4 regions of the Desulfofarcimen acetoxidans DSM 771 genome follow, and region 4 is predicted to be linked to each of the others. Evidence: riboswitches for the same ligand, from Rfam matches in the RefSeq annotation. Region 4 holds a riboswitch; each other region holds the start of a gene.

The links. Region 4 has a riboswitch for cobalamin ahead of DTOX_RS09755 (leucine-rich repeat protein). Riboswitches for the same ligand answer to the same signal wherever they lie in the genome.
Region 1: another riboswitch for cobalamin. It lies ahead of DTOX_RS02750 (S-layer homology domain-containing protein); the one in region 4 lies ahead of DTOX_RS09755 (leucine-rich repeat protein).
Region 2: another riboswitch for cobalamin. It lies ahead of DTOX_RS07725 (zinc-dependent dehydrogenase); the one in region 4 lies ahead of DTOX_RS09755 (leucine-rich repeat protein).
Region 3: another riboswitch for cobalamin. It lies ahead of glpX (class II fructose-bisphosphatase); the one in region 4 lies ahead of DTOX_RS09755 (leucine-rich repeat protein).

What each region holds. Positions count from the first base shown of each region.
Region 1 is NC_013216.1:569,067-576,774, reverse strand. Features, by position in the region: gene DTOX_RS02750 (S-layer homology domain-containing protein) at 1-1,840, opposite strand, end outside; cobalamin riboswitch at 2,049-2,241, opposite strand; cobalamin riboswitch at 2,426-2,609, shown strand; cobalamin riboswitch at 2,697-2,959, shown strand; gene DTOX_RS02740 (sirohydrochlorin cobaltochelatase) at 3,076-4,023, shown strand; gene DTOX_RS02735 (FecCD family ABC transporter permease) at 4,126-5,193, shown strand; gene DTOX_RS02730 (ABC transporter ATP-binding protein) at 5,202-5,996, shown strand; gene DTOX_RS02725 (ABC transporter substrate-binding protein) at 6,010-6,963, shown strand; gene cobI (precorrin-2 C(20)-methyltransferase) at 6,994-7,708, shown strand, end outside.
Region 2 is NC_013216.1:1,657,089-1,664,796, forward strand. Features, by position in the region: gene DTOX_RS07710 (helix-turn-helix transcriptional regulator) at 39-248, shown strand; gene DTOX_RS07715 (ammonium transporter family protein) at 496-1,764, opposite strand; cobalamin riboswitch at 2,211-2,388, shown strand; gene DTOX_RS07725 (zinc-dependent dehydrogenase) at 2,530-3,570, shown strand; gene trpD (anthranilate phosphoribosyltransferase) at 3,584-4,690, shown strand; gene DTOX_RS07735 (hypothetical protein) at 4,930-5,397, shown strand; gene sigI (RNA polymerase sigma-I factor) at 5,690-6,430, shown strand; gene DTOX_RS07745 (anti-sigma factor domain-containing protein) at 6,427-7,425, shown strand; gene DTOX_RS22890 (lasso RiPP family leader peptide-containing protein) at 7,549-7,641, opposite strand; gene DTOX_RS07750 (ABC transporter ATP-binding protein) at 7,693-7,708, opposite strand, start outside.
Region 3 is NC_013216.1:1,891,240-1,898,947, reverse strand. Features, by position in the region: gene DTOX_RS08780 (putative polysaccharide biosynthesis protein) at 1-1,246, shown strand, start outside; gene glpX (class II fructose-bisphosphatase) at 1,315-2,310, opposite strand; cobalamin riboswitch at 2,607-2,794, opposite strand; gene DTOX_RS22105 (ribbon-helix-helix protein, CopG family) at 2,916-3,065, shown strand; gene typA (translational GTPase TypA) at 3,580-5,406, opposite strand; gene DTOX_RS08765 (YaiI/YqxD family protein) at 5,466-5,918, opposite strand; gene DTOX_RS08760 (lipase family protein) at 6,187-6,960, opposite strand; tRNA gene DTOX_RS08755 (tRNA-Arg) at 7,159-7,235, shown strand; gene DTOX_RS08750 (KilA-N domain-containing protein) at 7,481-7,708, shown strand, end outside.
Region 4 is NC_013216.1:2,121,327-2,129,034, forward strand. Features, by position in the region: gene DTOX_RS09745 (dockerin type I domain-containing protein) at 1-1,083, shown strand, start outside; gene DTOX_RS09750 (hypothetical protein) at 1,248-1,466, shown strand; cobalamin riboswitch at 1,687-1,901, shown strand; gene DTOX_RS09755 (leucine-rich repeat protein) at 2,277-7,708, shown strand, end outside.

The sequences.
Region 1 (7,708 bases), 1.6 Mb from region 4:
ATGCGCCAAAGCTGCCATCGGCATTCATTGTGTTATTCATCAGATAAGATACCGGAGTAAATTTTTTGCCATCAACAGTTTTTGTCCATTCAGCACCTTGTGGATCTATATTCAATCTATTTAAAGTTATGATTAGCTCAGAATTATCTACAGCAGGGTCATCATCTTTTGCGCTAACGCTGCCGTCATCCCGCTGAAGGGTTTTCAGATAATTCAGACCTTTATTTATTGCTGCCTGAACATCTGCCTCACCGGCTTCCGGCAGATAGCTGAGCGACCGGATAGCCTGTGCTGTGGAAAGGAAATCAGGGTAGTATTGATCAAAGATTTCTCCCCAGGAACCGGAAGTATCCTGCTTAGATAAAATATACGTTTTAGCATCGCCGGTGTTAAGCCCGTCAAGCTTTCCGGCTTCACCAAGGGCTAAATAAGCCCACATATCGCTGTATACGCTGTTTTCAAAAGAACCTTTACCCGGATCCTCTGCTTTTTGCCGGTCTGCCAAAAGTCTAATCAGCCTGTCCAGGCGTCCGGCGTCACCCCATTTGTTCACTGCCTTTATGCACTGAGTTATAGTTTTCGTCCGGGAATTTTTCACCCATTTTGAAGCAGTCCCTGTATACTGGTCAAAAGTATATCCCAGTGACTTGAGTGCCAGCAGTGTTTCAGCAGAGGAAAAGGTGCTGTCACCTTCTATACGGACTATGGCCGCCGTGTCAGCATCTTGCACGTCGTTAAGATAGGTAAGACCACCCTGTATAGTCTTATAAACATCGCTGCCTTCGTTCTTCGCCTCAGAAAAATAACTGAGTGCCGTAATAACCTGGGCAGTGGTATCAGACTCTTCAAAACCGCTTGTGTACTGTGAGCCCCAGGCTACACCGGCGTCTTGACCCCAGGAGTTCTTATGAATTTCTTTCAAATTATCAATAAAATTAAATGCCTTTGTCTGGTCAATATTACTGATTGCTCCAGCTTTTCCGAGAGCATTCAGAACCATAATATGGTCAAACATATTTGTCCCGAAACTGCCGTCACCATTTTGTTTGGCTGTAATCGCACCGGCCAGAACATCAATGTCGGTTGAAGCTTTGTCAACAGCATAAAGAGCCGTAAGTTCTTTGGACAGATACACAGCGTCCTGTACAGATGAATCCTTTTTAATGGACCGCGCCGTACTATTGGCAGAAAGCATTATGCTGTCTTTGAGGGATACACCATTATAGACCCAACCGCCCACTGACAGGTCCTCCCCCGATTTTGCCAGTGCCTCAACACAGCGGTAATCGAAACTCCAACCGTTTACATCATAGGTCATGCCGCCGTTTTGATATTTTGTCTTAAAAAAGTTTACAGCATTATCAATGGCACTCTGCACCTGATTGTAAACATCGCTGCCGACAGTAATGTCTTCTTTAACTGTCGACAAAGCCTGCAGCGGCACCTTTGTCCCATATTCATTGGCATAAGGGCCGAAACTGCCGTCATTATTCTGGGTTAAGCAAACATAATTTATTAAATTAACATTATTTCCCATTAAGTCGGCTAAGTTTTCGATTTCACTTCTTAAACTAGTGCCGTTTATGCTCCATTTCTCACTTGACAAATCCTGCCCGGCCATAGCCAGCACATAAGCGGTATAGCCATCAATTTTCTCTCCCGCCTTATACTTATCGTTAATAAAATCAACTGCTTTTGCCGCCATTTCAGCAGAAGTATATACAGCCTCTTGCCCGTTTGCTGACTGGCTGGTTAATCCGGAAAACTGAATAATGTTCAGGATAAAAAATATCATTACTGATAACGTTATGAATTGTAATTTTGTGTTTTTTCTCCTCATTATCTAATATCCACCTTTCCCATAACAAGTTCGCAACATCTTTAATTATCTCTAAAATTAGCAATATTTAATAAAACAAATAATTTTAAACTTAATTGCAACCAATACAAAAATAAAAATCCCGATCCACAAGTGAATCGGGATTTTATGGCGATGCCGGCAAAAATGGCATAAACATTAAAAACCACCTCCTATCACACGTAGATATGTGGCAATAAAGAACAAGGCAGTTTTCCTGGCTTAGGATCATCGTAAACCTCACGTCTTCCCGGGAATATCCTGTCCCAGTGACATAGTGTGAGGCTCCTACCCATTACAGTGGCGGGACCGCGCCGGACTCGCACCGGCTTCTCTTTTAAGCTTTATCATTCAGATAAAGCTCCCTGCTCCGGTTATGAATTTATATTCCTAATTATTTTTTGATTATTCATAATATCACGTTATGGCTGTGTTGTATATACCATAAAAAGATCATTTGTCAGAAGAGCATATTTGATTTAATAATATAGATTCTCGACATAGATTATCCGGAAGTATGGACACAATATTTGATTTATGATATAACTTTACCATGAATTAAATCACTCAATCAGTCTAATGCCAGTTGCCTTTTAGGAAAGGCACAGGGAACCAGGTGAGAATCCTGGACGGTCCGGCCACTGTAAATGGGCAGCCAACTCCCGATAAGCCACTGGGAATATTCCCGGGAAGGCGGAGTATGGCGCTATTTCCCATAAGTCAGGAGACCTGGCTGGCATTATCCAAAACGCTTTCCGGGGAAAAGTGTGCGGTCTTAGATTTCTGTATTCATCAGACGCTAAAACCTTAGCACCCCTCGGGAGAGCTAAGGTTTTTGTTTTTAATTTGGAAAACAGGTGCCCCTTCCCGAGGGACAGGGGTTAAAAGGGAAGCCGGTGCGAGTCCGGCGCGGTCCCGCCACTGTAACGGTGAGCTGCCTTACAAAAGGAAAAGGGAACAATCCATTTGGAACCGGCAAAATTGCTTGCCACTTATTCTGAAAAGGAATGTTCCAATCTTATGTCACTGGGTATTGACCTGGGAAGGCGTAAGGCAGCAATGACCCGGAGCCAGGAAACCTGCCTGTTTTCCCCAACGTTAGGCCTTGCGTGGATAAGGGGGTGTTGGACTTGTATCTAATAATATCAATACTTCCTCCTTAGAATCTGAATAAACTGACTGACTTACTAACTAACATTCAGAAGGAGGATCTATTTATGAAACGGGCCATTAGTTTGAGCAGCGTAATACTTGTATTATTTTTACTGATGGGGTGCAGCAATACAGGCAAACAAAATCCTACCGCACAAAACACTAACCCGGAAACCGAGAAAAAAGCCATTTTGATCGTTAGCTTCGGAACCACTTATGAAGATACCCGCAAGCTTACAATTGAAGCGGTGGAGAACAGAGCTAAAGAAGAATTTAAAGGCTGGGATGTTAGACGAGCTTTCAGTTCCCATACGATTATTAAAGTCTTGAAAGAACGCGATGGAATTGAGGTAGATACACCGGAGCAAGCCTTACAAAAATTAAAAAATGACGGCTATACTACTGTTGTGGTGCAAATGTTGAATATAATTCCAGGCGTGGAATACGATTACATTAAAAAAGTGGTAGACCAATACAAAAACGACAATTCTTTTAAAAAGATCTCGTGCGGTCTTCCCCTCTTGTACTATATGGGACAAGAAAACGAGCCAAATGATTTTATCACTGCACTGGAAGCACTAAAAACACAATTACCGTCTTCAATGAAAAACGATGAAGCGCTTCTCGTGCTGGCACACGGAACGCCTCATCCGGCCAATGCCTATTATACAGTACTGCAGCACACAATAAACGAGCTGGGCTTTAAAAACACCTATGTATATACGGTGGAAGGAACGCCGACGCTGGAGGAAGTAATTCCGCAATTAAAAGCTAATAATATCAAAAAAATTACTTTGATTCCGTTTATGCTTGTAGCCGGCGACCATGCCAATAACGACATGGCAGGTGAAGAGAAAGATTCGCATACGAGCCAGCTGAAAGCCGAAGGTTTTGCAGTGGATAGCTATCTTCACGGTCTTGGCGAAAATAAGGAGATTCAAAACATTTACATGAATCGTATAAAACAAGCGATGAATGAACTTAATTCAAAGCCTGCCGGTGAAGAAAAATAGAATTATTTATACATCCCTTGATTATGCAAGTATCCGAAATCTCAATTAATTGAGATGTGAATTTATATATTAATATAATTATCAAGTAAGTGAAAGGTCAAAATGCAGCATGAATTAATTCTGTCTCACAGAAAAAAAGAAAAACGAAGATTTCTGGTGCTGATTATACTGGTTATTTTCCTGGTCACCGGCTGCCTTATCTTTACCGGCCTGGGCGTTATCAAAATACCCCCTTGGGAGATAACCAGAATCATTTTTTCTCTTTTGTCGGCTGACAGCAAGACAGTTGCCGGCTTGGACGATATTCACCGGGCAGTAATACTGGATATCAGGTTGCCCAGAATATTATCGGCTGTTCTGGTGGGAGCCGGGCTGGCTACTGCCGGGGCAGTCCTACAAGGTCTCCTGGTAAACCCTCTGGCTGATCCCTATACCCTCGGTGTATCCACCGGCGCGGCTTTCGGGGCTGCGCTGGCCATATTTTTCGGCATTTTCCTTCCCGGAAGTTTAGCTATGCTGACCGTGCCCCTTTTTGCTTTTGCAGGGGCTATTGTTGCTCTGGGAGCCGTGTACAGCCTCGCCCTGGTTAACGGCACACTGGCAGTAACCAACCTGATCCTCTCGGGGGTTATTGTCAGCGCCATACTGTCCGCAGCTGTCAGCTTCTTAAAAAGCATGGCCGGCGAAGGAGTCGGGTCGATTGTATTCTGGCTGATGGGGAGCTTTGCTTCCAGGGGCTGGCATCATGTATTATTGTGCCTGCCCCCTGTCGCAGCCGGATTACTAATCTGTTATTATTACGCAGATGATCTGAACATCTTGAGTCTGGGAGTCAGCTCCGCCAGGCAACTGGGTATTGATGACGGAAAGGTCATTACTATTCTCCTGATTACTTCTTCCATGATTACCGCGGCCTGTGTTTCGATTTCCGGAATAATCGGCTTTGTAGGGTTAATCGTCCCTCACCTGATGCGCATGATTGTGGGGCCGGATCACAGAATACTGATCCCCGCATCAGCGCTGGGAGGGGCGCTTCTTCTTAGCGGAGCGGATACCATCGCCAGAAACCTGCTGACTGCGGAGATTCCGGTGGGTGTTCTGACCACCCTGCTGGGTGGCCCGTTTTTCTGTTATATTTTTAAAATTAAAACAAAAAAACAAATGTATTAGGAGGAACTTTGAAACAAGGGGTTCTGATAAAAACTGACAGCCTGACCCTGTGTTATGGAAAGTACACCGCACTTCAGGAAGTCAGCCTTGATATTCGTGAGGGAGGTTTTTACGGCATTCTCGGGCCTAACGGCAGCGGCAAAACAACCTTGATCAATATTATGTGTGGTGTGCTGAAGCCTTCCTCCGGCCATATCACCTGGAACGGCAAGGAATTGAGTTCCTGCAGCCGCCGGCACATAGCCCGCAGTTTCGCCGTCGTGCCACAAAACTGCTCAATTAACTTTCCCTTTTCTGTGCTGGAAGTTGTAATGATGGGGCGAAAACCTCATCTGGGACGCATGGGCAGGCTTTCTCACAAAGACCTGGAGATTGTATACAATTGTATGGAACATTGCAGTGTTTTAGAACACGCACAAAAAGCCATTACCAGCTTAAGCGGCGGAGAGAGACAACGGGTGCTCCTGGCCCGTGCTCTGGCTCAAACCCCACAAGTATTGTTCCTGGACGAAGCTACATCTAATCTGGATATTTCCCACAAATTGGAGTTGCTTAAACTAATTAAGAAACTAAATACGGAAAAGGCAGTTACGGTAATCGCCGTACTGCATGATTTAAACTTTGCCGGCATGTTTTGCGAATATTTAGTATACATGGATAAAGGCCGAGTGATTTGCGAGGGTCCGGCAAACCTTGTTTTTAACGAAGAAATGATAAATAAGGTTTTCCATGTTCAGGTAGAAATAAAGAAACATGCGGTTACCGGCAAGTATAATCTGACACTGCTTCCCGATCTGGAATAAAAGGAGAAGTATCATGAATAAGCAATCCAAAATTATTTCTGTTTTTCTAGTAATCTTCATAATTACCATACTGGCCGGATGCGCCCAAACCAAGCCCGCGTCAACACCCGACAATATTATGGTGGTAGACGATTTGGGTAAGGAAGTAAAGCTAAAAGAACCGGCGAAGAGAATTATATCACTTTACACCGGGCATACGGAAAACCTTTATTCTCTGGGGCTAAATGATGAAATTATTGGGGTTTCCGACAGCGAGTCCTTCCCGCCCTCTGCTCTGAAAAAACAGTCCTTCAGCTACCGGGAAGACGCTGAAAAGCTCATTGCAGCCAAGCCGGACCTGGTGCTTATCAGAACTTTTATTGCCAACAATTATCCGGATTTTGTAAATAAATTGGAAACCGCGGGTATTCCCGTTGCGGTCCTGTACCCGGAGAATGTTGATCAATTTCTTCAGTACCTGAAAAAACTAGGCAAACTAACAGGAAAGGAAAAAGAAGCCGGCGAACTGGTAGATCAATTTAACAGCCAATTAAAGAAAATTGGGGACGTGGTGGCCAAAATACCCCAGCAAGAGCGAAAGAAAGTGTTCTTTGAGACAACTAAGGACATAACAACCTGCACTCCGGACTCAATCGCCGCTTTTATTTTGGAAAAGGCCGGGGCCATTAATGTGGCGATTGATGCTAAAGCGGTGAGACCGGGCAGCACCATTGCCTCATATGGTCAGGAAAGGCTTCTGGCCAAAGCTAGGGACATTGATGTATACCTTGTGCAAAAAGGTGAAATGAACAAGACCAGAGAAGAAGAAATATATCTGCGACCCGGTTACCAGGCCATCAAGGCAATACAAAACCACCAGGTTTTCTTGGTGCCAGAGGCACTGGTATCACGTCCCACCATGCGGTTATTGGATGGTATCGCAGAAATTGGGCGAGTTTTATATCCGGATTACTTTAAGACTGTTTAAAACAAAAAATATTTCTACATGGAGGACATTATGCAAGGTACATTTTACGGTGTTGGAGTTGGACCGGGAGAACCAGAATTGATTACACTTAAGGCAGTGAAAATACTTCGGGAGGCAGATGTGGTCATTGCCCCCCGCACCGAGAAAAAGAAAGGCAGCACTGCCCTCTTTATCGCTCGCTCCTTTATCCGGCAAGACGCTCATATATTGGAGCTGGTCTTTCCTATGGTTTTCGATCCGGATGTTTTGGCCGCCGCTTGGGAACACAATAAGAACATCATTATATCTTTTCTCAATGAAGGAAAAAATGTAGCCTTTCTCACTCTTGGCGATCCCATGTTATACAGCACTTATTTTTATATTTTCAAACTATTAAATGGCAAGGGCTTAAAAATAGAAACTATACCAGGTGTACCTTCCTTTTGCGCGGCTGCCAGTCGTCTGGGTATTCCTCTGGCCGAGGACAATGACGTCCTCAGTATTGTCCCTGCCACGCTGGCAGATGAAAAAATAGAGAAGGTGCTTTCCTGTTCTGATAGTATCGTAATGATGAGAGTATATAAAAATTATGATCAAATCGTCGGTCATCTTAACCGCCATGGACTTTCTGAGAAGGCAGTAATGATTAGCAGATGCGGGTTTGCGGATGAAGAAATCACATGCAATTTAAATGGCAGCAAAGATAAAAAACCCAATTATCTGTCCACCATTCTGGCCAGAAAGCATTCAGCAATGGATTGCAATT
Region 2 (7,708 bases), 460 kb from region 4:
ACATATTATTGCAAATTTTAAAAAACATGGTGAGAAAAATGGCAAAGTTAATAACAAATTTAAAACGATATCGCATACAGGCAAATCTATCCCAGGATGAATTAGCTAGACTGGTAGGTGTTAGGCGAGAGACAATAGTACGTCTAGAAGCCAGAAGATATAATCCTTCTCTTAAGTTGGCTTATGATATTGCAAGAATATTTAATGCATCCATAGAAGAAATATTTACTTTCACTGATAATTGGTAATAAATTTTATTTTTCTATAACAATTTTACTCATAGATTACATGTGAATTCCAAAATAATACAACGGGAGATGGAGGGTGAGTTTAGCAAATAGGGTAGGGAATGAAAGAATATAAAAAAAAGGCCAATTGGCCTTAATTTTATTTTAGCAAGAATGTTTTTAAACGAGAGTTGCAGAATATTCTGGTTGACTCTTGGCATCCTTGTATTTATAGAAGTAATAATCATTTACATAAGGGATCTGTTTTTTATGCAACAATATATTCGTCTTTGTCATTATATGGGAGTTCCTTTTTGCTCAAAAAGGCAATTACTGTACCAGTTATTTTCCCACAAATGAATGCTATACAAACAGTAACAACTATTGCCGATAATTGAGTTCCAGCTTTCCCAGTTATAAATATTGCTGCCGCACCGCCTAGTAGTCCGGGCATTCCATGTAAATTGTTAATTCCACATGTATCGGTTCCTCTTATAAGTTTTTCAAGTTGGGGTGCTATAGTAGTATAACCAATTACACTTAATGCCCCCGCAGCGATTCCAATTAGCATTGCGTAACCTGGAGTCGTCATGTCACAAGTTGAACCTATCGCAACACCACCTGCAAGTGCAGCATTTGCAATATCTGCAATTTCAATTTTGCCCCTAATTATTTTCGTAAAAATATACGTTGCTAAAGTTGCACCGCATAAAGCAAAAATCGTGTTTATTGCAGTTAATACAACTCTTTCAGGAGCTACAATTGCACTTGTAAATGATGGCCAAAAGAGCCACAAAACCATACTACCCAGCATGCAAAATAAATTCGAGTTTATATTGCTTTCACATACAGCATCACCTTTAAATTTAGATAAGGTATTCGTAATTACTCCCAACCCAAAATATGCACCAAAAGCATGGATTATTATTGAGCCACCAGTATCAAGAAATCCCTTAAACATACCACTATCAAGTATCAGCCATTCATTAAGTATATAAGCCGGTACAAATAATATGCCCATTATAATATATTGATCCATTTTCAAACGTCCAAGTGGAGCACCAATCGCAATAAGTAAACCTGCAGCAGCAAACTCTGCACAGAGAAGTGTATCTATGCTTATTGTGGGTTTACTAAAACCTTCTCCTCCAAAACTTTTTATTATCGTGTACATAGGTATGGCTACACTTACAACAAGTAAGGTTGCTGTGAGTGAACTATACCCATGATGTCTTACAAAAACCATAAGAAATCCGAAACCTACAAGCAGCATGGCCAGGATATGAATAGAACGCTCATATTTTAGCGTATCAAAAATTGTACTGTACTGTATAGAGTCTTGATTCACTTGACCGCCTTGAGAATTAATTGCTGATATGCCTGTTGATACATTATGATTTATACTAGGTATCAACACTAATGCAGCACCAATAAAAAGCAGCATTAGTAATATTAATAGACCTTTATTAACCGTAGTTTTAGCTTCATATCGAACATCTCTTGCTCGAGTTTCTTTTATTGTAGATAATTTAGCCATTTTTTCCCCCGCTATTTTGTTAATTTTAAAAGTATAGTTTTAGAACGACTATACTATTATTAATCCCATTAAATTAACGCAAAATATCCAAAGTGTGTCGGCGATGTCACACCTTGGATAGAATGATAATGCGACATCTTTGTCACACTAGTTAATATTAATCTTTTCTCTGATATAAGAAAAGTATGATTTATGACCTTAATTGAGCAAAATAGTTTAAATTTTTTCAATTTATAAAATGTACTATGATTTTCTTAGATCGTAGGAAAATATTTTCTACATGGGTCGAATTCCTAAAAGGATATGTCTATGCCACCAAAAGTCGTTAACAGGACGGGGTGACACAGGAGGTGACACAATGAACCTCCCCCAGTTTGTGCCTATGCTTTTGAATATTATTCTTGACAGGTCAAAAAATTAAGAATTATAATATTGGTAATAACTTGATATTATTTTAGGTTTCAGGTGTTCTTTACAAAGGAAGAATAGGGAACCGGGTGCAATTCCCGGACGGACCCGCCACTGTGAAGGGGAGCCAGTGCCATAAACCACTCCGTTATGGGGGAAGGGGCATTAAAGGTGATGAACCTAAGTCAGGAGACCTGCCTGAAATTATTCTATGCTGCCTCGAGTATAAGGTTAGCTTAGGTGAGGACTTGGAAATCCACGCCATTTTTTTGGCGTGGATTTTTTTGTTTATATATCTTCAGAAAATGAGGAGATATTCAAAGGAAAATTAGGTTAACTTCCAAAGGAGAGGATGATATGAAGGCTGCATTGCTGGAAGGGATTAATAAGCTGCGGATAACGAATGTACCAACACCAAAATGTAAGCAGGGGGAGGTGTTAATTAAGGTTGGGGTCTGTGGTATGTGTAGAACTGATATGAAGGCCTATATGTATGGCCAGCGGGATTTACGTTTACCTAGAATAATAGGTCATGAAATAGCCGGTACTGTTGTTGAAATGGGTGAAGGCGTAACTCAAGTTAAATTAGGAGACCGGGTTCAGGTGGCTCCTGGTTTACCTTGTGGGAGCTGCAGTTATTGTCTTCAAGGATTGCATCATATGTGTGATTATGTGCAAATAATGGGCTTTCATTACGATGGTGGTTTTGCAGAGTATGTGTTAGTTCCTAACAATGGCGTAAGCTGCGGAGTGCTAAACAAAATTCCCGAAGAATTGTCTTTTCAAGAAGCTGCTATTACAGAGCCATTGGCATGCAGCATTAATATGCAGGAAAGTTTACAGGTTGGTCTTGGTGATATTGTAATTATCTTTGGCGCAGGACCACTGGGTATTCTAAATGCAAAATTGGCTGTTGCCCGAGGTGCAAATAAAGTAATTCTTATAGAAATTAATGAAAACAGGTTAGCTATCGCTAAAAATAGAGAATTTCACTATTGTGTAAATCCTTTACAAACTAATTCTATTAAAGAAGTTATGGAAGTTACCGGTGGAAGGGGAGCAGATGTCGTTATTCCGTGCTGTCCGGACCCTGATGTTGTCGGTACAGGTCTGGCCATGCTAAGTAAAAGAGGCCGATTTGGTTTTTTTAGTGGATTAATGATGAATTTCGGTTCCATAAAAGTAGATTTTAATCTTATTCACTATAAAGAACTCAGGGTTTACGGGGCTTATGGTTGTTCTTCACTGCACAACAGAACTGCCGTGGAAATGCTGGTAACAGAAAAGGTGAAGGTTAAAGATATGATCACCCGGTGTATCCAGTTGGAAGAAGTTATATCCGGTATAAAAATGATTGCTGATATGAAGGAAATGAAAATTGTTATAAATTTTGAATAATGGAGGATTTAATATGCTTATTGAGCAAGCTAAAGAATTTGGTCATATTATTACTAAGTTAATAAATAAAGAAGATTTATCCCGGCATGAAGCAAAAGAAGCATTTTCTCAAATACTGTTAAACCAGCAATCTGAAATGCAGCAGGGTGCTTTTTTAGCTGCATTAACATCAAAAAGAGAAACGGTTGAGGAAATTGCCGGGTGCTGGGAAGCTATCTATGAGTTAGATACCGTTAAAGTTATTCCTGATGTTCCTGAACCGCTGGTTGATAATTGTGGTACCGGGATGGATACAATAAAAACTTTTAATATAAGTACGGCAGCTTCTATTATAGCTGCGGCTGCCGGAATCAGGATGGCCAAGCATGGGGCAAGGGCGATAACCTCAGTGTGTGGAACAATAGATATTTTAGAAAAACTGGGTGTGGATGTAGAATGCAGTCCACAGATTGTAAAAAAGAGTATCGAAAAAGCCGGCATAGGTATTTTTAATGGAATGAGCCCCAAAGTACATCCTCAGGCTTTAGGAAGGGTGCTTTCACAAATTTCTTTTGGTACAATATTAAACATTTCAGGCTCTTTATCCAATCCCGCTTTACCTCGCTATGGTGTACGAGGGGTTTATTCAAAAGAACTCGTAAAACCTGTTGCACAAGTTATGCGTGAGATAGGTTATAAGAAAGCTGTTGTTGTACATGGATTGGCTGAAGATGAGGTTAAAGGGATGGACGAAGCCTCCACGTTGGGTCATACAATTATTGCTGAGCTTAGGGAAAACGGTGAAATAATTATGTATTCATTTGCTCCTGAGGATATAGGGATTAAACGTAGTGAAATGCATTTACTGGCTCCTTCAGAAAATAGAGAAGAGGAAGTTTTACGCTTTCTTGCTGTATTAAAGGGAGAGGAAGAAGGTGCCCGGTCTGATATTGTTTGTCTTAATGCAGCATTAATTTTGTATTTAGTAAACTGTAATAATAGCTTAGAAGAATGCTACCGTAAAGCAAAAGAAATTATTTTTTCCGGGGAGGCTATTAAAAAATTATATGATTGGGTAGCTGAACAAAATAACGAACCGGAAATAGGTTTAGAAAGGCTTAACACTTTATTGAAGAAATAATTCGATGACTTTGTCTCTGGAGAATTGATCCTCAATCTATACAAAATCTCATAAAAAGCATTTGTATAGAAAATGAAAAGATTTACAGCTTGAAGGATTATAACTTTTTTGCCATATTTTAAAAAAGAATAATTTCTGGAGTACTACCAAAATCCCCTCTTAAAATTCGCATAACTTAATAGATGGAGATACAGGGCCAAGCCTAGTTCTCCAAACAAAAAAATAAAGGTGGTATTCCTATGAAACTTGTTAAAAAAATTAAATGGATTTCTGCTGTAACAATTCTTGCTGTAGGTATTCCTACAGTAGGATTAGTCTTTGCAGCCCCAACAGAACACATAAATACACCTAAATTGGCAACTGTAACCTCACAAAATTCTGCCAGTAGTGTGGCAGCTCAAAACCTGACTCAAAACAGCGACTTAAACAATAAAAAGGCGCTACTGGGTTCACAGATTAAAACAGTACCTGTTGCCAATAGTACTACTACAAGTTATAAGCACGACAATAGTCATACCAGCTACAGTAACGCAAGTATTGCCAAAGGTACCTTACAGACCACTACACCGACCCCGCAGATAAAAAAATCCATATCAACCTATAACGCCTCAGGTCATAGCTATCATAATGGACACACAAGCTCGAACGATTATATGGGGCAAAACTATGGCCATGAAAGTGAGCATGGTTGGGGAGGTCACGAGTAAGAATACTATCGGTATCGTGGAAAACAGCCAGAAGGAATTTTTTCTTCCCGGCTGTTTCCTATTTAATGTTTAATTTATGATATTTTAAACTACTAAAACCGTTTTTGTTTAAGAGATCCTTATTAAATGCATGTTATGATTTCCCAACAACAAAGGATGGATTTTGCGATGTTTGTGTAATCTAACTATGCTATAATGAACTGGTCTCAACTCTTAGCGGGAACATTTAATACTTAACCCCAGATAAAATGGTATTGCTCATTCGAAGAATTTGATGAGCGGAGTGATTGTTTTGTTGCAGCATAACTTAGAAGAAACCTTGAAGTTGGCTAAAAAGGGGGATCTAGGCAAACGCGAGGAATTGATTCGAAACCACAAAAATTTTATAGCAAAAGTTAGTTCTAAGATATGTAACAGGTACTTAATCTGGAACAACGATGATGAATTAAGCATTGCATTTCTTGCGTTTAATGAAGCTATAGATAACTTTAAGCCAAGTGAAGGAACTGCGTTTCATAGTTTTGCCCAGAGGATAATAAGGAACCGGCTAATAGATTATTTTCGTAAAGAATCTAAACACATGCATATATCCCTATCACCAATGGACTCTTCAGATGAAGAACTGCGCCGGTATGATGAAGAATATTCCTATGAGCAATACCAAGAGGTGGAGAAACAGGCTGTTCTAGCAGAGGTTGTTGAGAGTTATATTAAAGTGTTGTGGGAATATGGGGTAACATTAGACGATTTGGTCAAGGTTTCTCCGAGGCACAAGAATCGTAAGGAGACATTGATGATGGTTGCATTGAAATTAATAAATGAACCTTCTCTTTTGGAATACTTGAAAAAATATAAGCGTTTACCTGTAAAAGAACTGAAGCTTTTTACCGGGGTAAATCGCAGAATTTTAGATGGCGGCAGAAAATATCTGATTGCCCTTGCCTTAATCTTATCTGAACCGAGGTTTTATCCTTTGAAAAGCCTTACCGAGATACCATGTGCAAGTATTGGAGAGAAGGTGTCACGGCAATGAAAAAGGTTAAAGGTGTAGTAATGAGAACCTCTGCCAAGATAACAGTAATTTATACAACAAAAGGTGATTTTTTAGAAATTCCTACACCTAAAAGGCAGACTGTAGTGGGCCAGCTTATTGAAATAGATCTAATACCACAAAAGCCTTTCTTAAAAGCTTCTTTCTTGAAATATGCCACAGTTGCTGCAGTTCTAATTCTAGTGCTGTCATTAGGCATTTTTAACCCGCTGTTTGGACCAAGTGTGGCAGCTGCATGTGTAGCGCTTGACATCCATAATGGTGTGGAAATATATGTTAATAAAGAAGCTAAGGTCATTGAGGTTAATGATGACGGCAAGGGAAAAATCAATGTTTTAGATGGCCTGGAGCTAAAAGGGCAAGATGTATATACAGTGGTGGTGTTAATTTTAAAAAAAGCTAAAACAGAAGGAATCTTTGAAAAGGATCAGAACCTGGTGCTAGCTAGTGTAGTGCCGGTGGGTGATGGGGTACTATCAAATGTAGTTGATGAGGATAAGCTTCGCGTCAGTATTCGTAAAGAAATGCTTAACAGTAAAATATCGGGAGTTGCACTAGTCCGAAAAACGGATGAGGATATAATAAATAAGGCAAAAAACAACGACATGACTATTAATAAATACCTTGTTTATGAACGCTGTCAGAAGGGCGGATTTGATATCCGAGCCGAAGAATTCCGTGGTGAGGATATCCAGAAAGTTCTATTAAGTGCCAACACATCCTTATCAAGCTTATTCCCTGGTGCGTGTTTTGAGCTTAATTATGAGGAACACTCAGGGAGTCGGGGAGAAATTAAAAATGAGACAGATCACGCACTAACCATGAATCAAGAGCATGCCAGTGGTGGTACAAATAAAGAAGATAACAAACCGGAAAAATCAAGTTCAGGGAATCTAGAGCATTTGAATAACGGGCATAATACTTCGGAATTACAGGGAATGGAGGAAGAGCATAAGAAAAGTGAGAGTCATTTTTAGGATATCTTGTTACCCAGGATTTACATCGCGCGATTACAGTACTAATTGGTATTAACAAAATCAGCACGATTTAGGAGAGATACCAGGGAAATTAAATATTCCCTGGTTATCACCGGCAGAACCCTATAATATGGTGCTGGGGTTCTCCCCTCCTGTTACATTCTTTAAATTTCCATAAACAATCACTTCCGGTTTTTCGTATTCCTTATTTTCCATACCAATCCCCCCTTTCACTGTATTTATAAGTTACATGCTACCCATCCTCTATTATCTCATAGCATTA
Region 3 (7,708 bases), 230 kb from region 4:
TACCCCGGACAGTTTTTACGGGCTCAGGGCTGTGGCACCTATAGTTTTTTTTGCCGCCACCACTTCCGCCTACCGCGGCCTTTTTCAGGGGATGCAGAACATGACAGTAGTTGCCGTCTCCCAGATAGCAGATCAGGTACTGCTGGCTATTGGCACGGTCACTCTAAGTTACCTTCTATTACCCAAGGGACTGGCTATAGCAGCAGCCGGAGCCAATTTAGGAGCCCTGCCGGGTGCCGTATTAGCTGCCATGATTATGCTTTACTACCACTGGAGGGAACGGCATAATTTCAAAGAGTGGCAAAATACAGTTACCACTAAGGCCAAGAACTCGAACTGGGATATCTTTAAAGAAATATTTGCCACGGCTCTGCCAATTTCCTTTGCCAGTGTTGCTCTGTCTATAACAGGAATCATAGACAATAAGCTGATTATTGACCGCCTGCAATTAATAGGCTATACACAACAGCAGGCCACGGCTTTTTATGGGCAGTTTAACCAGATGGCCATGTCCTTTATAAATATCACCATTGCCTTTGCCCTGTCAATGGGAACGAGCCTGGTTCCATCTATAGCTGAAGCCTATGCAATTAAAGATTATGAAAAAATCAGGCAGCAAGCTGCTCAGGGTGTAAGGCTGGCTACCATTTTTGCACTGCCGGCAGCAGCGGGACTGTTCGTGCTGGCCCCTCACCTGACCCTTTTTATATTTAACAATGAGCCGGCGGGCGTTCCCCTTGCTTATGTAGCTTTCAGCATCGTATTCTGGTCAATACACCTGGTAACTACCGGAGTGCTCCAAGGAATAGGCAAAATATCTATTCCGGTCAGAAATTTATTAGTTGGGATAATCTTTAAAATTGGTTTTACTTATTACCTCACCCCAAGTCCATTAGGAATCAGAGCAGCAGCAATATCCCAGGTAATAATGTTTGTTATATCATCAACTCTCAATATTGCTACTATTGCCAAGTATGTCGGCTTTAATTTTAAATTTAAAGCAACTATTGTTAAACCCGGTCTGGCCACTTTATTAATGGCAGCCTGCGTGTGGGAGTCTTATCATCTAGTAATTACATACACCCAAAGCAACGGAATGGCCACAATCACAGGTATTATTATCGGAGCAGCTATCTATGCTTTAACGGTAATACTAGGTGGTATTCTAACCGCCGAGGAACTGGGGAGAATACCTAAATTAGGCCACTTAGCGGCCAAAACGGCCAGGATTTTCAACAAAGCCTAAGAAAGAGAGCAGATACCGAATCGGAATCTGCTCTCTTTTTTCTACAAATCAAATTTGATATTTTAACCCTATCTAATTATATAACTATTAGTAAAACACTCATGTGCCAGATTAGGCTTATTCGGCAAATAATGAATAGCTTTTATAGTTCTAACAGTACCTGTTTTAGCTCTGGTCACGAGAGAGGTAGTTTCAGCCCGATCCCCGCCTAAAAAACGAACGCCTTTTAACAGTTCACCGTCAGTTACACCGGTAGCGGCAAATATAGCATCGTCACCCTTAACCAAATCATCCATATACAGTATTTTCACCGGATCGCTTAAACCCATTTTTAAACACCGGTTATATTCTTCTTCACTTTCAGGAAGTAAACGTCCCTGCATTTCTCCACCCAGAGATTTCAGCGCAGCCGCGGCAATAACCCCTTCCGGGGCACCACCGCTGCCAACACAAATATCTATACCGGTAAAATCAAAAGCAACGTTAATAGCTGCCGCCACGTCACCATCTCCAATTAATCTTACCCTGGCTCCGGCACAGCGTACCGCTTCGATTAATTTCTCATGGCGGGGGCGCTCCAAGATCATAACGGTACAGTCACTTATCCGTTTATTATTAGCTTTTGCCACTATTTCCAAGGTTCTCTCTATAGGATCATCAATATGAACCTTTCCGGCAGCCCTGGGTCCCACAGCCAGCTTCTGCATGTACATATCCGGTGCATGCAGAAGATTGCCATGATCAGCAATAGCAATTACGCTCATGGCATTCTGATGGCCTTTAGCCAGTATATTGGTACCTTCCAGAGGATCAACCGCTACATCTACCTTCGGGGAACATGCACAGCCAACTTTTTCTCCGATATAGAGCATAGGAGCCTCATCCATCTCTCCCTCTCCGATAACTACCGTACCGCACATGGCTACCGAGTCAAACATATCTCGCATAGCATTGGTAGCGGCTTCATCAGCCTCCATTTTTTTACCCCTTCCCATCCAGTGGGCTGAAGCCAGAGCGGCAGCTTCCGTCACCCTAACCAGTTCTAAAGTTAATTCACGTTCCAATTTTACCACACTCCTGATATTGTTAAGTTATACTATATCTTTGAAAGGAAGATTTATACTAACTTTATTATAACATGATATAGACTTTGGTAAGGTTTAAGTTAATAAAAAAGTTACTTATAAATAGCAAAAAAAAATCCCGGTATTTAAATATATACCGGGAAATCTAAAAAAAGACAGGATGGGTAAAATTTTTAGAAAAATTAGGTTTATAAATTATAAAACCCCAGCCGCTTGACTAGAGTAATGTATCAATAACATTGTTACCTACATTACCTTCTACACCGAAAGGCCAATTATGTATAAAATGACAGGCAGGTCTCCTGACTTATGGCTCATCATTTGTTTCCGCCTTCCCATAAGTTTTTATACCTACAGTGGCTTTTCGAAAACAAATTCACCATTTACAGTGGCGGGACCGTACAGGACTCACACCTGTTTCCCTATTATCCTTGTTAAAGGTACCTGACAGATAATCATTATTTAGTTTTTTATGTATAAATAGTTTATCACCATATAAAAAAGATGTCAATACAAAAAATTTATAATTTATTAATCACAACCACATCATTCCACTAATATCATATTTTAGGAGGTGTTTAATAATGGTTAAAGATAAATATGCACGGTTGACCGTAAGAATTGATCCGGAATTAAAAATTAAATTAGATAATTACCGAGAAAAGAGTGGAAAACAATTGACAGCCATAATCCGGGAAGCACTAACTAATTACTTAAGTGAAAAGGATGCTTAATAGGCATAATTTCCTAGAGTAAAAAGTAAAGGCCGGCACACACTTTTGTCAGTGGTGCCGACCTACTTAACAGAGCTTTGCATATCCATAACAATCACCCCCCAGTTTAGTTCCTGTCTTACCATTCCATGTCTTCTTCTTCAGTTTCAATCTCATCCAAGCTTTCCAAACCGACATCTCTCAAAATCCGTTCAATTAATTCCCTGGTCATCTAAATAACACCTCCATTCACTAATCATTAATTATTCAACTCTTACTTATATAATAGCAGATTTATGTTAAAAAGCAATTAGCTAACCTTATACGGACGTAAAATTAATGTTAATTGTATTATATAAAGTCGAAAATTTCACAAACCCTCTCATCTCAAGAAAGCCGCCTTAAGGCGACTTTCTTGCAGTCACAGGAACTCATGCTCATTGAAAATTATGCAGTACTAACCTTAACTTATCCATGGATTCATTTCAACTATAATTTCCCTAAAAAAAACCGGCAGATATGCGGTTCCTTCATATCATGCCGGTTTAGAATTTTTATTGGCCTTGTAACGGTTGTCTTTGTCCAATATTTTTTTGCGCAGTCTCAGGCTCAAAGGCGTAATTTCCAGCAACTCATTATCATCTAAATACTCAAGCGCTTCCTCTAAACTAAAGTGCCTGGGTTCTTCCAATCTTAATGCGTTTTCAGCTGTACTGGATCTCATATTGGTCAAATGCTTCTTTTTACATACATTCACTTCCAGATCCTGTTCACGGCTGTTCTCACCAACGATCATGCCCTCATATACTTTTGTGCCCGGTGTAATAAACAGTGTGCCTCTTTCTTGTGCCGAATAAAGACCATAGGTTGTAGCCTCTCCTGTTTCCAGCGCCACCAAAACTCCCTGATAGCGGCTTTGCATTTCCCCCTTAAAAGGCTCGTAACCGTTAAAGGTGTGATTCATCACCGCATGACCGCGGGTTTCTGTTAGTAGATGAGAACGAAAACCAATCAAACCCCGAGCCGGAACATTGAATTCCAAGCGAAGCTGTCCCCCGCTCTGGCTGATCATATTGATCATTTCACCTTTGCGTACACCCAGCATCTCCATTACCGGGCCCATCTTATCTTCTGGAATATCAATAACCAACAGTTCCATGGGTTCTAAAAGCTGTCCTGCTTCTCTTTTATAGATTACCTCGGGTTTGGATACCTGCAATTCATAAGCTTCACGCCGCATATTTTCTATTAATATAGACAGGTGAAGTTCGCCTCTGCCGCTCACTACAAAGACATCGGTGTCTGCCGTCTCTTCCACTCTCATACTCACATTTTTCTCGATTTCTTTAAACAGGCGGGCGCGAATTTCCCGTGAAGTCAGGTGTTTTCCCTCCTGACCCGCAAAAGGACTGTCATTAACTATAAAGTTCATTTTTATTGTAGGTTCGTCGACAGTAATTGGCGGCAATTGCTGCGGGTTATCCTTACAGGCCACTGTATCACCGATATTAACCTCCGCTAAACCGGCAAAGGTCACTATTTCACCGCAACCTGCTTCCAGAGCCTCTACCCTCTCCAGGCCCTCATAAACGTATAACCTGCCTATTTTAGCTGCCGTAATTTTACCATCATGATTTATCAAAGCTACCTGCTGTCCACTGTTCATTTTACCTCTGCTGATTCTGCCAACAGCCATGCGTCCCTGATAAGAGTCATAATCGGTGTTATTGACCAATAACTGCAGCGGAGACTCTGCTTCACCCTGCGGTGCCTTAACATGCTCCAATATAGCTCCAAACAAAGGCCTCAGGTCGGTGCCGGACTGTTCTGAATCAAGAGAGGCCGTACCTGCTCTGGCTGAGGTATAGATTACCGGATATTCAAGCTGTTCTTCGCTGGCGCCTAAATCAATAAACAGTCCTAAAATTTCATCTTCCACTTCATATATCCTGGCATCCGGGCGATCAATCTTATTTATTACTACTATTGGCATAAGTTTAAGTTCCAGTGCTTTGCGCAGGACAAACTTGGTCTGCGGCATTGGTCCTTCAAAAGCATCCACTAAAAGCAGCACACCGTCTACCATTTTCAAGACGCGCTCAACTTCCCCCCCGAAATCCGAGTGACCGGGAGTATCGACTATATTTATCTTGGTCTCATCATAACGAACAGAAGTATTTTTGGCCAGTATGGTTATTCCCCGTTCCTTTTCCAGATCGTTGGAATCCATGATCCGTTCAGCCACATGCTGGTTATCCCGAAAAATACCGGATTGCTTTAACATACTGTCAACCAGTGTGGTTTTCCCATGATCGACGTGAGCAATTATAGCAATATTTCTTAAGTTCTCCTGTTTAATCATTACTCAATTCCTCCTATACAAACATTAAATATTATAACAGGTTTCTATGTTTTATACAATTATAATTTACTTTCTTTTGCCTTAAGGAGAATCAGCAAACTTTGCTTAAATTTATTGTCATCTTCCGTGGTTCTTTTGTGCGGGCCTTTAGTTTTCCCGCCACCCCGCCTGAATCTGGCCTTAATCTCTCTTTCTTCTAAGAGAAACTCTATTGTAGATGTCTGGTATATCCGGCCATACGGCGAAAGAGCGGCAGCACCTTTACCCAGCACCATAGCGGCTAATCCCCAGTCCTGAGTTACCACTATATCATCTTTGACAGTCATATTCATCAGATAAATATCCGCTTCCTGCGAAGCGTTGCCCACCACTACATGCCTGTGCGAATCTATGCAATGATTAAAACTTGCTACCGTCCATAGCGGTATAGAGAATTCATCTGCTGCCTGCCGGCATATATGAAGAACCTTTCTAGGCACAGCGTCTGCATCCACAATTATTTTTCTGCTCATATCGTTCCTCCGGTTATCTTGTTTAATTTTATCTGATTATACATACTATACTATATTATTTGAGACAGTGATAAGCAAGAAAGTCGTTTTAAGCAACTTTCTTGCAGCCATAGGCACTCGTGCCCGTTGAGAATTATGCAATATTGACCTCAACTTATCCTCAGATCCATCATAAGCATAATTTTTTACGAAAATCTTTTAATTCTATTCTGTGATTTGAGGCTCATGAGAGTTTCCTAAAGTATTAAAAAACAAGGCATAACCCCGCTTATTCGTGATAGTATTTTTTTATAATTTCAGCAATTGCATTCAGTGATGTTTTAACATCAAAATAAGCACTGTGTCCCTTAACCGGGTTATATCTGTTTACTGTTACTTTAACCTGCTCATCTAATCCCTCCACATAACGAGGCACTATTTGTGGATAGGCAATATCCAAAATGCCGGCCACATTTGTGAAGTGATTTAAGGTAGGTTTTACATGCAAATCAGCTCTTAATTTCATACCATGCCGCAACCAGAACAGTGGGCAACCCACCATTATAAAGTTTTTCACTTTACCGGTTAATTCCCGTCTCTGCTGCAGAGAACAAAAGCTTATTAAAGATCCCAAACTGTAGCCGATCAGGTGCACCTTATCCTCAACTGAGGCCAATTTATCATATAAACGCTTATTAATGCATTCATATACTTGATCATCGTGAAAATAATGGTACATTTGGCCAAAAAGCTTACTGCCATTATCCAATACATCCTCTATCTGACCACGCTGGTGAAAGGGTGTTTGCCTGTACATATCTTCCCGAGCATTATTTTTTACCTGCAAAATGAATCTTTCTTTCTGCAATTTATGGGATATATCAATCAAATTAACTGCAGCATATATATCGGCATAATAAACCCCGTCAAAGCTGCTCTCTGCAACATTAAGCTCAATGCACTTCAAGCTTTCAGCTAATGCAGCAGACCAGGGCTTCCAGTAATCTTCCCCGGTGTCCAAACCAATACCGTGAACAAAAATTATGCGGGTAATAGTAAACACCTGCCTAATTTGTTTTCTACAAATTATGCAGTTAAATTTAAAAGTGATATTCTGCAGAACTGACATTGATCATGCAATATAAATTTGTACTTCATCATATAATGGCTTATCCACAAATCTATTGTAAGCATAATTTTCCAGAGCAGAATAAAGCTTGCCAAGCATCTTTAAATTTGCTATACTAATATTATCGTTTAAGTGCCTGTAGCTCAATTGGATAGAGCGTTAGACTACGGATCTAAAGGTTAGGGGTTCGACTCCCTTCAGGCACGCCAAGTAGACAAACCTATTTTTTAACCTTAGTTAAAAGTGGGTTTGTCTTTTTTTATGCCTAAAATGGTCAATTTGCATAAGTTTAACCCTTAAAATTTTAAAAATTATAAAATTAATCCTTGAAAATAAAATTTATAACATGAATCGCAGTAGGTTTTGGCCTACTAAGAAAAATACAGCAGTTACTAAACCCACAAATAATAACGTTTACAAGGACTAAGGAAGAAAATAGAGCAGAAGCTATTGGATGCCGGAGCAGCTAAATGTAAATGACATACCCAGATTTCACCGTTCATCAGTCGGTAAAATTATGATTGGGAAACACGTTCAAGCATTGGATTGCCAATACCGGTGCGATAGGGATTACATCAAAGCAAGAAAAAACGGCGGTACTTTTGCTCATCCAGATATCTCCTGTGAGTTCAACATTTGGATTAATCCGGCCTTCGGGCTGGATGTTGTTAAAAAGTTCCTA
Region 4 (7,708 bases):
GAAATTGCCGGGGCCACGGAGGCGGAAGGCTATACCGACGCCCTGAAAAAAGCCGGGATCAAGGCCATCCTGCCCACCGTGGAAATGTCGGTCGATGAGGGCAGCGATATCAGTATGATCGCTTCCAGCGACTGGCTGGCCATGCAGAGCTATCCCCTATATTTCCTGCAGGATGATCCGGAATACGGGGATCGCATTAGAGACGCCGTCGGCAAAATGGCGGCAATGGTATCCACTCATTTATACGCTAACGGCGGCGTAACCATGAGCTGGCCCGGGGTGAGCAGCCCGGGATCCTTTGATACTCCTCTGCCTGCCACGGCTTACGCTGTCAATCCCGACAGCATGGCCGTGATGCTCAATTCCTTGGTCATCTTCGGCGCCACGGCGGAAGACCTGGGCAGCAATGCCTGGCAGGAAGATTGGGGCACTTATATGACCGCCCTTCTGAGCTTGCAGATGGATGACGGCTCCGTGGGCTTCAACGGCGGCAGCAATGACATGGCCACCTACCAGACACTGGGGGCCCTGGTGGAATTGCATACGGGCAGGAGCTGTTTTGTTAACGCCCGGGACACCTATCTGAGCAAGTATCCCGATTATGCCGCCCAGATCACCGCTCCCTTTATTTCCGACGGAAGTGGGGCGCGCTTGTCCGCCGGGAAAGGGAAGGTCACCTTTACCTCCAATGAAGGAGGACAAGCCTATTACGACGTGGTGGACCGCGGGGCCGCCGCTCCCGTCATTGACACCTCCGGAGCGGGAACAGATTGTGCGGCCGGGGTCAATACCATAGTGATCGGGGATTTGGCGGATAGCAGCGCCAAAGATGTCTACCTGCTGGTAAAAGACGGAGACGGCCACAGCAGCAAAACCTTGCAGATCAGCATGGAGGATTCCTCCGCGGACACCGGGGATGGGGATGTAAACCTGGACGGCAAGGTGAATGTGATGGATATGATTCTGGTGGGCCAGCATTTCAATGAAAGCGGAGCGGCCGGCTGGATCGGCGCGGATACGAATAAAGACGGGGAGATCGATGTATCGGATTTGATCTTCATCGGACAGCACTGGAAAGATTAAGTTTTTGCACGGTCTATCAACCTAATGGGGTCATGGGGATTATCTCCATGGCCCCATTTTCGCTTTACTGTACGATAAGGAAAACGGCCTAATTATTTTATTACCGGCTGAAGGCCGAGCCGGGAAACCTGCTGTAAGAACTGTAGGCCCGAGGCACGGCTGTTGTGGTTGTAACCCACGATGTGGATTTGCCGCCGAGTACGCCCGGGATATTGTGCTGGTGGCCGGGGCACGGTTATTGGCAGGGACGACAAATACGAAATGCTGTCGGGCCCTACCTTTTATTCGCCCAAACCGGCAAGCTGTTCAACAATCTTGTCGACGGAGTGGTAACCCTGGAACAGGGCTGCACAGTTTTGCGGCATCTGGTGCTGGGTAAATAAAAAAGACTGATTGGGGATGTTTTCGATTTTTTTCAGCAAGTTATAACAAAAAATGAATTTTGTCAGAAAAATTTTTCTCCAAAGGCTATAAAACTTAGCAATAAATAAACATTAAATTGGCATATTTACACACAATAAATAATTAAATAAACAATAAATCCGGCATAATTTGCAAAGTATTGTCAAACTATAGGATAAATGCTAAGCTAATTAATAATTTCATACTTATTTTTGCTCAGGTGCTTTGGATTTTATCAAAGCTGAAAAGGGAACCGGGTGCAAATCCCGGACGGTCCGGCCACTGTGAATGGTTAGCTGTCCCCCATTATGTCACTGTTCTACTCTGTCACTTAAAAGAGTGCCGGAAGGGATGGGAAGGCGGGGGGATGGCAATGAGCCATGAGTCAGGAGACCTGCCCGGGCAGAACAGTACAATAGGCCTTCCGCGAAAAAGGCAAAGTGCTGGAGGAGTGAGTTGCAATATCTGTGTATCAGGTTTTCTCTAAAAAGCCGATACAGACAGCTTATAAGCAAATGACAAAACAGCCCCAGTTTCTGCGGAAGCCGGGGCTGTTTTGTTTTATGCAGATAGTTTTGCCTATTTGGGGAAAGGGGGGTGGTTAACAAGTCAGTCAATATGTATTTTGTCACTGTAAACTGTTGATTGGAAAGTTAAGAAAAAAAGAAGGGAGTAATTCATGAATAGGGCTGGAAAAAATCAACGTTAAACATTGCTTGCTCCAACATATGAGAGCAGGGGGATGGCTTTGCGGCATCTCCAGCGTCAATTGAAAAACGGGGGAGATAGAAATGAGCAGACTGTTAACCGGACAGAGCGGGAGAAATGTCAAAAAAGGCATATCTTTGCTTCTCGCGCTGGTGATGCTGTTGTCTCTGCTGCCTGTGCAGGTAATTGCTTCAGAAGGGGAGCCGGAACTGACGGCTACGGGCATTAACCTGTCTGAAGGAGTGATTGCGGGACAACCGGCCAGCGTGACCGCTGGGGTCTACAACACCGGGAATGCAAATGAGGATGAGTTTTCGGGGGTCCTTCATATTGCTGAGCAAGAGACGCCGTATGAAGAGCAGACCGACAGCACAGATGCTATAAGTGAAACAGGTGAAAACAATAACGAACAGAATATAGCTGCCAATGTCCTGAAGGAGAGCGGCACAGAGGCACTGGAGCTGGTATCGTTGAGCCCGGCAAACGGTGCGACGGGAGTGGCGGTCGACGCGCCGCTGACCCTGACCTTCAACCGGCCGGTGGAGGCGAATCCTGATTATTCATCAGGCTATTTAGGCATCAAGGTGGCTATAATTCAGGAATCGGATGGGGACTGGTACGGGGGAGAAGCTAACGTGCTCAAGTTCAGTACCGAGAATCCTGAACAGGTAACCGTCGATATAGCTGACAGTGCTCCGTATGGCGGCGAACTGAAGCCGGGAGAAAGCTACACCGTATACATTGACAATGATTGCATAAGGGCTAAGGATACGGGAGAAACATTTAAAGGTATCATGGGAGGAGCTATGGACCCTGATACCGATATTTGCTGGAGTTTCCGGACGGGAGAAGCACTGAGCGCACGGATCAATGGCGGCGAAGCTGTGGGAGGAAATTCTTTACAGGCCATTGTCGAGGCGGCAGAAATCAGCCCGGCTGAAGTAACTTCCGTTGAAGTTACGAGGGGGGCTGTGTCTGCGGATGATTTGGCCTATATTGAAAGCAGCCTGATCAATCTGGAAACCCTGACCGCGTCTTATACTGTGAATATTAACGACGGGGTATTGCCGGCCGAGGCTTTTATCATGCACGCCGCATTACGAACCGTGAACCTTCCCTCTGTTGTTTCAATTGGAGAAAATGCATTTGGCTATTGTGGCAATTTAAAAACTGTCAGATTAAACAACCTGCGCAGCATGGGAGATTATGCATTTACATGCTGTAGTTCACTGGATACACTGGTGGTTCCGAATCTGCAGGATGTGAGCGATTCAGCCTTTTCGTTATGCTTGTCCCTGGAATATGTTTACATGCCCAAGGCGGTATCCATGTCCGGAATGACCGGTTTCGTCTTATCCGGCTCCCTTGCCGGCGCGTGGTTCCCCAAGCTGGGCAATATTGCGCCGTATGCGTTTGAAGGAGACACTTCTTTTAGGGAAATGTACCTGGAAACCGCTCCCTTTCATTATTCAGAAGGTCTGGGAGGTGCCTTTTTGGATCTGCCGGCGGACAGGATCGTATATGTGCCGGAGGATTATGTGGCCGCTTACCTGGGATATGCTGACGACGATCCTGAGGATGGCAAATGGTACGGCTGGACTGTCAAGTCCTTTGCCGAATCGTCCACTCTGGGAGCTTTTGTTGAAGTATTAATCAATCAACTGCCTGAAAATGACCGGCTCACTTACGGGGACATCCCCCAGGTGCAATCGCTGAGGGCCGCCTACAATAGGCTGACTGCTGTGCAGCGGGAATCCGTCAGCGGCGCTGTTTATGAGAAATTGACAGCGGCGGAAGCAACCTTATTGGGCCAGGGAAATACGATTGTTGAAGGGATAATAAACCGGATCGATGCTTTACCGTCAACGGTCACTATGGAAGACAAAGCAGAAATCCGGTCCATTCGCCAGGCTTACGATAACCTGCCGGAAATGTACCGGGAGCTTATAACCAATCTGACGGCATTAATAGCGGCGGAGGAAGTCATTGCTGAACTGGACATCAAGGATGTGGAACAATTAATTGAACGGCTTCCTTCTGCGGATGAATTAACGCTTGCAAATGAAGCAGACGTGCAGGCCGCAAGAAGCGCCTATGACGCTTTAATTGCCGGACAGCAGGCATCTGTAAGCAATTATAATGTATTGCTGGCGGCGGAGGATGCCATTGCCCGACTGGGGTTCAAATCAGTTGAACAATTGATTGAACAGCTTCCTTCTCCGGATGATTTAACGCTTGACAATAAATCTGCCGTACAGGCCGCAAGAAACGCCTATGACGCTTTAAGCGCCGAACAGCGTGTGGCAGTGGGCAATTATGAGTTGCTGCAGGCGGCGGAAGCTAAAATCTACGATTTGGAGGCGCAAGAAGCGGCCCGGGCGGTGGACAGCCTGATCGACGAACTGCCGTCTGCCCAGGAGGCGCAAATTGCGGACAAGACGGCGGCATTGGGGGCCCGAGCTGCCTATAATGCCCTTAATGATCAGGCTAAAACTTATGTTGCCGCGCTCCAGAAGCTGACTGATGTGCTGGAGGCTATCTCCGGTTTGGAAAGACAAACCCTGAAAGGGGGCGCGGTTAACGACAGGATTTCCGCCCTGCCGGCGGTGGAAGCATTGACCCTGACCGATAAAGCAGCCGTTTTGGAAATAAGGGCGGATTATGATGCCTTAACCGAGCAGGAAAAAGCTTTGGTTACCGCGGACAATTTGAGTAAGCTGCAGGAGGCGGAGGCGAAAATCGCCCGGCTGGAGTCGGAAAATCCGGCCTCCTCTGTCACCGTTACCATTGAAAAATTCACCCTGGGGCAGGGTTTTGTCCGGAAGCCGGTGCAAGTTTCCATCAATGCCGGGGAAAACGGCGCTGCCGTTGTTACCAGGCTGCTGGGCATGGGCAATTATACCAATACCGGAAGCATTGACAGTGCCTTTTATCTGGCCAGCATCAAAGACAACGGGTCCGCCCAAGCGGATATTCCGGCATATATAATTGATGCCATTACCGCCGGCGAAGGCACGGTGGGCACAAGAGCCAACGCCAATTATCTGGGGGAATTCGACTACTACCATACATCCGGCTGGATGTACACGGTCAATAATATATTGCCCAACTACGGGCTGTCGGATTACATCCCGCAGGACGGAGATGTTTTCAGGCTGCAGTTCACTCTCTACGGCTACGGCGGGGATTTGGGCTTCGGTGACAACAAGCTCATCGATACGGCGGATAAGGGTGCCCTGATTAAAAAATTGGCGGCCATCGACGCCAGTGAAGACAGGCTGACAATGTTAGCCGACCCGGTCTATAAAGGTTATTATGACAAGGCGCTGCTGGTTTTGCAGAACCTGCAGGCCAGCCAGATCCAGGTGGACGCCGCACTGGCGGATTTGAACACGGCTCCCAATCCTCCCTCCAGCCTGGGTAAGGTTACCGTAACAGTGCGGGATGTTGTTGATAGAAAATGGACAACCTGGAATTATCATGGCGGCGAGACGACGGTTGAACAACTCAGCGGCTTGGGTGATTACCAGGAATCCTTCGGCGTGCTGCTGGAGGACGTGGAAGTGTCCATCACCCCCGGGATGACAGTGCGCCAGGCCGTTGCAGCGGCGCTCAGGTCACGGGGCTACCAGGTTACCGGCACTCCCACCTATATCAAAGGCATCGGTCCGGTAACCTCAGATGATTACACCAGGACGGTGGCGCATCTGTCCGAAAATGATGCCGGAAGCCGGAGCAAGTGGGTGATGAGCCAGAACGACTGGTGCATCTGGGATACTTCGCAGGCTTACCCGGTCGAGGACGGAGACGTGCTGAAGCTGGAATATTCCGTGGACGGCGGCATCGACATCCATTGCCACCCGGGTTCCGGCAGCTATCTTACAGTCAATTTCACCATAGACGGGACAACTTATGATGTTTCTTCTTCCGCCGGATATTATATGGTGCCCGCGGGAACGGAAGAAATCACTGTTTCCGCTGAACGATTGTTAAGATATGCAGGCAAGGATATCGACCGCTACCTGGTAGTCGAGCTGCAGTCGGAGGGTGTCAGCGTATTAAACAAGCCGGCCACCTTTGCCGTAAGTGACGGGCAGGTTATCAAGGCTATAATTGACGATCGCTATAACAGTCCCAATACCGATACCAATTCAGGGAAGACATACACATATACTATTGAAATCAAGCGCACGCCTGCCCAGGTTGATGCCATGATCGCGGCTATTCCGGGTTTGGAAAATATCGTTTACGCCGATAAAGCTCAGATCGAGAAGGTGCGACGGTGTTACAACTATTTGACGGTTGGAGAAAAGACCGGTGTTGCGGGGCTTGCCGTACTTGAGGCAGCGGAGGCGCGGATAACGGCGATTTATGATGTCAACAGGGCAGAAGCAAACAGAGTCATTGATTTGATTAAGGTGCTGCCCAATACAATGAAGAATGAAGTTGTTACCCTGGAACACCGGGCGGCTATTGAGTATGCCCGGGCCCAATACGAGGCGCTGACAGAGGACCAAAAGGTACTGTGCAGTTCCTGGTTGGGATATATGGAAAGAGCGGAAGCTGCCCTGGCGGAATTGCTGGATGCGCAGCAGGCCGTGGAAGGAGTGCCCAAGGATTACAGCAAGGATTTCCTGCTCAGCACCATGGCTCTAAATCTCAGCGTGGGTGAGGAAGAAGAGATGGTGATGTTCGACACGCCCAGGGTGGGGAGTGATAATTGCGCATATAACCTGGACGACTTAATCCTGGAATACTCCGGTCAAGAGGGCGTTTTTGAGATAGAAAAGAGGGTTGTCAATAAAGATGGACAGGATCTGACCAAATATTACGTTAAAGGTCTCAGCGATGGAGTGGGGTATTTTACCGTTAAATATCTGGGCTATTCCGGTCAGATTCCCGTTATACCGGTGTGCGTGCAAGCTTCCGGAAGCCGGAGCCCCGCTCTCAGCACCGATATTGATGAACAGGTGAGCAAATACGACACCATGTATTTTACCGAGGAAGAAGGAAGCTATCCCTTCACCTTTACAGCGGAGAGCGAAGACGGTGCCAGCGTGTCCGCCATGGTCTACGGCGTAATGTATGAACCGAATGCCGGCGGCGTATTCACCGTACCGCTGCGGGACAGGTACAATCCCATTATCGTGACCGCAGCCAAAGACGGCCAGACCACCTCCATTGCCTATGGCATCAGGGCCAAAGTGATTGCTTTAAAAATCACCAATGAATCCAGGGGTGGCAACGTATTTTACCAGGGAGACACCGTCAGCATCGGCTGTACCGGCGTCATGCTGCCGGTGCCAAAGGTATCCAGAATTTATAACCCGGCTTCTTCGCGCCTGGAATACCATACCGATATGCCCCGTTATGATTTAGTCGGCTCCAGTTCAAGCCAGTATGCGGCGGGAGCGCTGACTTTTGAACTGACGGGATACGGCGATATTGCTTTAACCGGCGGGCATGTCCATTTGAGCTGGTTCGGCAGCGGGCTTTATGCCGAAACACCGATAGG